Regions from separate parts of the Dorea sp. AF24-7LB genome, predicted to be linked through region 1. Evidence: predicted binding sites of a transcription regulator. Region 1 holds the regulator's gene; the other holds the start of a gene.
The links. The regulator Rex, encoded in region 1, represses fermentation and respiration genes when NADH is low (regulators of the CRP and FNR family bind a similar motif). The targets are predictions, from matches to a motif close to ATTGTTAANTANTTAACAAT.
Positions count from the first base shown of each region.

Region 2: a site for Rex is predicted at 2,380-2,399, ahead of pdxA (4-hydroxythreonine-4-phosphate dehydrogenase PdxA). Genes of this name have one in related genera too.

Region 1 covers NZ_QUFR01000001.1:269,112-273,332, reverse strand. Annotated here, with positions in the region: gene DWY31_RS01325 (NAD(P)H-hydrate dehydratase) at 1-1,356, opposite strand, end outside; gene DWY31_RS01320 (redox-sensing transcriptional repressor Rex) at 1,530-2,186, opposite strand; gene abc-f (ribosomal protection-like ABC-F family protein) at 2,321-4,221, shown strand, end outside.
Region 2 covers NZ_QUFR01000005.1:11,364-15,584, forward strand. Annotated here, with positions in the region: gene dhaL (dihydroxyacetone kinase subunit DhaL) at 1-1,361, shown strand, start outside; gene tpiA (triose-phosphate isomerase) at 1,516-2,304, opposite strand; gene pdxA (4-hydroxythreonine-4-phosphate dehydrogenase PdxA) at 2,608-3,627, shown strand; gene DWY31_RS06470 (four-carbon acid sugar kinase family protein) at 3,628-4,221, shown strand, end outside.

The DNA of each region.
Region 1 (4,221 bases):
ACTGATTCCTTGTGCCAGAAGTCCGGCGATCACACCGCAAAGCACATCTCCGGAACCGCCTTTTGCCAGCGCCTGACAGCCACTTGTATTGACACAGGTCCGTTTTCCGGCTTCTCCAATCAACGTTCTTGAATCTTTCAGGACACAGGTAACGTTCCATTCTTTCGTCAGAGATTCCAGCACCTGCTGTCTGTTAGCTCTGATTTCAGGAACAGAAAGTCCGGTCAGTCTGGACATCTCTTTCATATGCGGAGTCAGGATAAACCTTCCTTCTGTAAGATATTCTGTATATTTCAAATGCTCCGCAAGCAGATTCAGTCCATCTGCATCGATCACACATGCTACTTCCACATTGGACAATACGGTTTTTAAAATCTTCTTTGCAGTCTTGGATCTACTAAGTCCGGAACCAATGCATACCGCATCTGCGTGACTTAAAAGCCGTTTCACTTCTTCCTTGTCAAATTCTGTATAGGTTGTGATGATTGCTTCCGGCAGGAGTGCCTGTAAAATGATCCGGTTCGATTCCTCCGTATAAATCTGCACCAGTCCGGCTCCCATCCGATAAGCTGCCATTGCATTAAGAAATGCAGCTCCGCTCATCCCTTTACTTCCGGCGATCACAAGCAGCCTTCCATAAGTACCCTTATTGGAATCTTCCGGTCTGTCCGGCAGCATTCTGATATATTCCTCTCTGTCCGGCAGATATGCAATGTTCTTGTTCTTCTCCATCGTCCGGAGTGATATTCCGATATCTGTCACTGTGACTTTACCTGCATATTCTTTTCCAGGATAAAAGATAAGTCCGATCTTCTCAACCTGAAACGTCACTGTATAATCTGCGCGGAATGCAATACCAAGCACACAACCATTTCCGGCATTGATTCCCGATGGAATATCCACTGCAACTTTTGTTCCGGACGCTTCATTCATCCACTCAATAACTTCCCGGTAATGCCCGGTTACTTCCCGACTCAGACCAACACCGAATATAGCATCAATGATCAGGCTGTATGTGCCATCCGGGTAGTGGTCGCGGATCGATCCTCCAATGCTTTCAAAAAGCTTCCACTGATATCGGCATTCCGCACTTAAATGTGCCGGATTCCCCGCCATAAAAACAGTAACCGCACATCCTTCTTCTTTTAAAAGTCTCGCGACAGCAAAACCATCTCCGCCATTATTTCCCGATCCACAGACAATCAGAACATCTGTAAAATCCAGCTTTTCCTTTTTCATGGAATCAATACAACTCCTCGCCGCACGTTCCATCAGTTCCAGTGATGGGATACCGAGATTCTCTATCGTATCCTTATCTGCCGCCTTCATACTGTCTCCATCCGGTAAAAACCTCATATACTCATCTCCCTAATATAATCGTACCTATGACACCTGCGGAGTCACAAAACCTTACATCCGCTTACTGACAAGCTCACATGAATGCAGGCTTTTCTGCTCAGGTATCATATAAAAAGGACGTATAAAAACAAGCCTGTATACACATGCCTGTTTCTATACGTCTGCTTTTACTAGTTCTTTCCTTTTTTGCGCTGGTCTTCATTATAACGACTGATGTTATAAGATAACTGCATCAGACTCTCTGACAAATGCACATTCTCAACAATGATATTATCCGGCAGATTGAGGTCTGTATGTGCAAAGTTCCAAATCGCGCGCACGCCGTTCTCCACAAGCATATTCGCAACTTCGATTGCCTTCTCTTTTGGAATTGTAAGTACAGCAATCTCTACATCATTCTTCTGGACAAAGGACTTCAACTCGTCCATCATGCGGATCGGCACTCCACGAATCGCAACTCCCTCCAGACGCGGATTTACATCAAAAATTCCGGTCAGGATAAATCCACGTTTTTCAAACGCTGCATAATTTGCAAGTGCCTGTCCCAAATTACCTGCACCAATGATTATGATCTTATGATCTTCTTCCAGTCCCAGGATTTTGCCGATCTCTGTATATAGATATTTGACATTATAGCCGTATCCCTGCTGTCCGAATCCTCCGAAATTGTTAAGATCCTGACGAATCTGAGACGCAGTAACCTTCATCCTTTTGCTCAGATCGTTAGAAGAAATACGTTCTACCCCATTTTCAAGGAGTTCTCCTAAATATCTATAATATCGCGGCAAACGTCGGATGACTGCCTGTGATATTCCTCGATTATCCAATTTTTTCACCTTCCCATATGTATTCTAACTGTTATTATATAAAATTGTATGAATAAAGTCAATTTTTTAGTAGTTTTTTTATTACGTTTTCGTTATAATAAGAACGTATGTGAACAGATAAGGAGGAATTTTTTATGATACTTGCCTGTCATGGAATTAACAAAACATTTGGTGAAGAAATCATTGTGAAAGATGGTTCTTTTCATATAGAAGATCATGAGAAAGCTGCCCTTGTAGGCCCGAACGGAGCCGGCAAATCTACTATTTTCAAGATAATTGCCGGAGAACTGCCGTCAGATGGTGGTTCCGTCATCCTGACCAAAGGAAAGACTATGGGATATCTCGCCCAGCATCAGGACATGAATACAGATCGTTCGATCTACGAAGAAGTGCGCACGGCAAAAGCAGATATCATTGCCATGGAACAGAAGATCCGTCAGCTGGAACTGGAGATGAAGGACTTAAGTGGAGACTCTCTGGAAGACCACATGGACTCCTACAACCGGCTGACCGCAGCATTTGAACGCGAAAATGGATATGCTTATGAAAGCGAACTGACTGGCGTCTTAAAGGGACTAGGTTTTCAGGAAGAAGAATTTACCAAACCGGTGAATACGCTCTCCGGAGGACAGAAAACCCGTGTTTCTCTCGGCAAACTTCTGCTTACTAAACCGGATATTCTGCTTCTGGACGAGCCGACCAACCACCTGGATCTGAATTCAATCACGTGGCTGGAAACTTACATATTAAATTATCCGGGTGCAGTACTGATCGTCTCACACGACCGTTATTTTCTGAACCGGATTGTAACGAAAGTCATCGAAATAGAAAACGGTGAACTGATGACTTATTCTGGTAATTATACTGATTACTCTCAGAAAAAACAGCAGATCCGCGAAGCGCGTATCAAAGAATATCTCAACCAACAGCAAGAGATCAAGCATCAGGAAGCTGTTATTGAAAAGCTCCGCTCTTTCAACCGCGAGAAATCAATCAAACGGGCGGAAAGCCGTGAGAAAATGCTTGAGAAGATCAAGCCGGTAGAAAAACCGATAGAAACAAACAAAGACTTTCAGTTAAAGCTTGAACCTGCAACCATCAGCGGTAATGATGTACTGACGGTAGAACATTTAAGTAAAGCCTTTCCACCACAGACGTTATTTTCAGATATCAGTTTTGAGATCAAGCGTGGCGAACACGTTGCGATCATCGGCGATAATGGAACCGGCAAGACGACTCTGCTTAAGATTTTAAATCAGGTTCTCCCTGCAGACAACGGAACTTTCACCCTTGGTACGAATGTCCAGATTGGCTACTACGATCAGGAACACCATGTGCTCCATATGGAAAAGACAATCTTTGAAGAGATTTCGGATGATTACCCGACTCTTACAAATACGCAGATCCGGAACATGCTTGCAGCATTCTTATTTACCGGAGACGATGTCTTTAAACGGATTTCCGATTTAAGCGGTGGTGAAAGAGGACGTGTTTCTCTTGCAAAGCTTATGCTCTCTGAAGCAAACTTCCTGATCCTCGATGAGCCGACCAACCATTTAGACATTACCTCAAAAGAAATTCTGGAAAAAGCGCTGAATAATTATACCGGAACACTGCTCTATGTTTCGCATGACCGTTATTTCATCAATCAGACTGCCACAAGAATCCTGGATCTTACGCATCATACGTTTGTCAATTACATTGGAAATTACGATTATTACCTGGAGAAAAAGGAAGAACTCACAGCTGCATATACAGAAAATATCGATATGACTTCTGATTCTTCCACCGATTCCGGTGAAGTCTCCGCTTCCAAATTAAGCTGGCAGGAACAAAAAGAACTGCAGGCTAAGGAACGCAAACGCCAGAATGAATTAAAAAAGACGGAAGAACGCATCAGCGTACTCGAAGACCGCGACCGGGAAATTGATGAACTTATGGTACAAGAAGAGATTTTCACAAACTCTGTCAAATGCCAGGAACTCGCCAAAGAGAAAGTACAGATTGCGGAAGAGTTGGAAACTCTTTATAAAAA
Region 2 (4,221 bases), on a different contig from region 1:
TAGCATCCGCGCCGCAGGAGCGTATCGAGGACCGACGCGGAATCGCAGGAGATGTATTTGTTGTGAAAATCGCAGGTGCGGCATGTGATGCAGGACTGGAATTAGAAGAAGTTGTCAGAGTTACGGAGAAGGCAAGAGATAATACAAGAACGATTGGTGTTGCAACTGCACCTGCACAGCTTCCGGGAGTGGAACAGCCGATATTTACGTTGGGCGAAGGCGAGATTGAATACGGCATGGGACTGCACGGCGAGCGCGGTGTACTGCGCACTACGTGGGAAGATGCAGATGTTCTTACCGAGAAGATGTATAAGCAGATTCTGGACGATTCGGATTTGAAAACGGGCGATGAAGTGTGTGTACTTGTAAACGGTCTCGGTTCTACAACGATCACAGAACTTGCAATTGTTTTCCGCAAAGTGAAAAAGCTTCTGGATGCAGATGGAATCAAAGTTTACGATACAGATCTGAACAATTATTGTACCAGTCAGGAAATGGGTGGATTTTCCATTACTTTATTTAAACTGGATGAAGAACTGAAGAAATACTACGATATGCCATGTTACTGTCCGTATTACGCGAAGGGAGAGCTTACGGGAAATACCGGTGAAGCAGCTGGCGGCCAGACGGAAGATGTACAGATTAAGTCAGAACCGGAATTTGATGTAAATGACGTGGAAGCGGCAGAGATTGTAAGAAGCAAAGCCGGAATTCTGGAAGAACTGAATGCGGCTGATACAAGAAATATGCTTTTATATATTGCTGATAAGATCATTGCAAAGAAACCATATCTGACAGAAGTAGACAGTGCCATTGGTGATGGAGACCATGGAATCGGTATGGCGGGCGGCATGCAGAAAGTTAAGAAAAAACTCTCCCATATGGAGAATGAAGAGAATGTCTATGCACTCTTCGAGGCGGCGGGAAAGGCAATGCTCCTGTCAATGGGCGGCGCATCCGGTGTTATTTTCGGAAGCCTGTATCTTGCCGGTGCCAAAGGCATGGAAGCGAAGAAGGCTATCGGTGCAGAAGAACTGGCGCATATGGAAAAGAAAAGCCTTGCAGCAATCCAGGAGAGAGGCAAAGCGAAAGTCGGTGATAAGACGATGGTGGATGCACTTGCTCCGGCAGTAGAGGCAATGGAAGCAAATAGTGAAAAGAGCCTGGCCGAGATGCTGCGCGCAGCGGAGGCAGCCGCAAAAGCAGGTGTCGAGAACACGAAGAAATATCAGGCAGCATTTGGACGCGCCAAATCACTGATGGAACGTGCCATCGGATACCAGGATGCAGGAGCAACGTCTGTGTGGCTGATCATTCAGGGAATGCGTGAATTTGTAGAGGATATCTGTGAAGAGAAGTAAAAAGCAGTGTGGATAAATTACAAAATTCAAAGTCTGTATTGTGGATAAAAACTAATAGGGAAATAACAGCAGAAGCCCCGTTTCACACATACCGGTGAAACGGGGCTTCTTTTGGAATTGATAAATAATATAAGTAAGCAAACAGCAAAAGGACTTATGCCTGTGCTGCTTCGTAAGTAGCTTTTGCATCACGGATCAGCTTGTCAAACTTGTCTGCCTGCCATGCAGCACGTCCGGTAAATAATCCGTCAATAGATGGCTGAACAATGAGTTCATTGGCATTGCCGGGATTGACACTTCCACCGTACAGAACCGGAATGTCCTTAGAAGCATCACCGAAGATCTCCTGCAGACACTCTTTGATAACTTTGTGCATCTCTTCCGCGTAATCTGCGGAAGCAGGTGTTCCATTTACACCGATGGACCATACCGGCTCATAAGCAACCCAGATATTCGGAACCTGTGAAACCGGAACATCGTGGAAGCCGACCTTTAACTGTGTGCGGAGCACTTCTGCGCTGATACCGAAATTCTTCTCTTCAGCAGTCTCACCAATGCAGAGCAGAGTTGTGAAGTCATGATTCAGAGCGGCTTTTACTTTCTTATTCTCTTCAACGTCTGTCTCTCCGAATACATGACGTCTCTCGGAATGTCCGATCATTACAAGATCCAGCCCGAGTTCTTTTAACATAACCGGTGAAATCTCTCCGGTAAACTGACCTTCGTCTTCCCAACACATATTCTGTGCACCGATTTTTATATAATTGCGGTCTACTTTATTCACTGCACTTTCCAGTGTTGTATAGGAAGGAATGATGAACAGTTCAATCTCGTCACGGCTGATGTCCTTTGTATGTTCAACCAGTGACTGGAGATATTCTACAGTCTCCTTGATAGGCTTGTACATTTTCAGGTTACTTCCAAAGTATAACTTTTTCTTCATGTCATCCTCCTCGATTCTATATGAAAAATTGTTGGTTTCATTATACATCCGAAACGAAAAAAATGCAACAAAATCCATGACAAAAAAATAACAAAACGAAAAAACGAAAAAAAACGAAAGAATAGGCGCAAATAATAGTAAATATTCACAAAAACTGTAATGCGAATGTGTTTGAATCTACTGAAATGATAAAAAGCTATTGAAAAACGAAAGCAAAAGTAATAAAATAAAATCAACAAATGAAAACAAAACAAAAATACAAAACATAAAACGAAAGTATTCGAAAACGAAAGGAAGAGAAAAATGAGCGAGAAATTCAGACCAGTTACAGCAATTACAATGGGAGATCCGGCAGGTATCGGACCAGAGATTGTAGTAGGAACTATGCTTTCAGAAGAGATTCATGAATGCTGTAAACCATTTGTGATTGGAAGTCAGGCAATCATGGAAAGAGCTGCAAAGGTTCTTGGAAAAGAATTAAAATACAACAAGATCACAGATCCTTCCGAAGCAAAATATGAATTTGGAACAATCGATATTCTGGAAACAGGAGATTACGATACAGACTCTATCGAGTGGGGAAAAGAGCAGAAGCTTGCAGGACAGATGGCAATCGACTGGGTTATGAAATCTATCGAACTTGGAATGGCTAAGAAAGTAGATGCAGTTTCTACATCTCCGATCCACAAAGGAGCTATCAAATTAGTCGGAGTAAAAGAGCCTGGACATACAGAGATTTATCAGCATCAGACAAATTCTCCATATGCGCTGACAATGTTCTCCTGCCATAAATTAAGAGTATTCTTTGTAAGCCGTCACATGTCATTAGTAGACGCTTGCCACTATGCAACAAAAGACGTAATCTTAGAGAACGTTATCAACATTGATAAAGAGCTTCGTAAAGTCGGAATCGAGAATCCACTGATTGCAGTTGCAGGATTAAATCCACACAACGGAGACAACGGATTATTCGGAACAGAAGAGCTTACAGATATCGGACCGGCCGTTGAAGCTGCAAAAGCAAAAGGAATCAATGCAATCGGACCTTGCCCGGCTGACTCTGTATTTAACATTGGTAAATCCGGTAAATTCGATGCAATCCTTTCTCTGTATCACGATCAGGGACACATTGCTTGTAAGACACTTGATTTCGAAAAATCTGTAACACTGACATTCGGACTTCCGTTTATCAGAAGTTCTGTAGATCACGGAACAGCATTTGATATCGCGGGAAAAGGAATCGCAGGATGTGTAAGTCTGATCGAATCTACGAAGGTTGTAGCTGAGTATGCTGCAAAACAGCACGAAAGAGAGGGTAAATAAATGCCATTAATCGGAGCAGTGGCAGATGATCTGACAGGAGCAACAACAACAGGTGTGCTCCTTGCAAGATCCAAAGCCAGAACAGCGGTATTTTTTAACGAAGAAGCAGCAGAGAAGACAGAAGGAATTGATGAACTGGATGCAATCCTGATCAGCAGTAACAGCCGTCCGCTTCCTGCAAATGAAGCTTATGATAAAGTAAAATCAGCAACGATCGCTCTGAAGAAAATGGGCGTTGAATATTTTTCAAAACGTATTGATACTACACTTCGCGGTGGTGTTGGTGTAGAAATCGATGCAATGCTGGATCAGATGAAAGAAGGTACAGTTGCAGTAGTAGTACCTGCTATGCCACAGTCCAGAAGAATCTTGGTTGGTGGATATTCCGTTATCGATGGTGTGGCTCTGATCAATACGCCGGTTGCACAGGATGTGCGTACTCCGGTAAAAGAAAATTATATTCCAAGATTACTGGAAGGCCAGACAAGAAGAAAAGTCGGTCTGGTTACATTAGATAAAGTTCTTGCAGGAGAAGAAGTCATTGAAGAAGCTCTTGTAGAACAGAAAAAAGCAGGATGTGAAGTGATTGTCGTA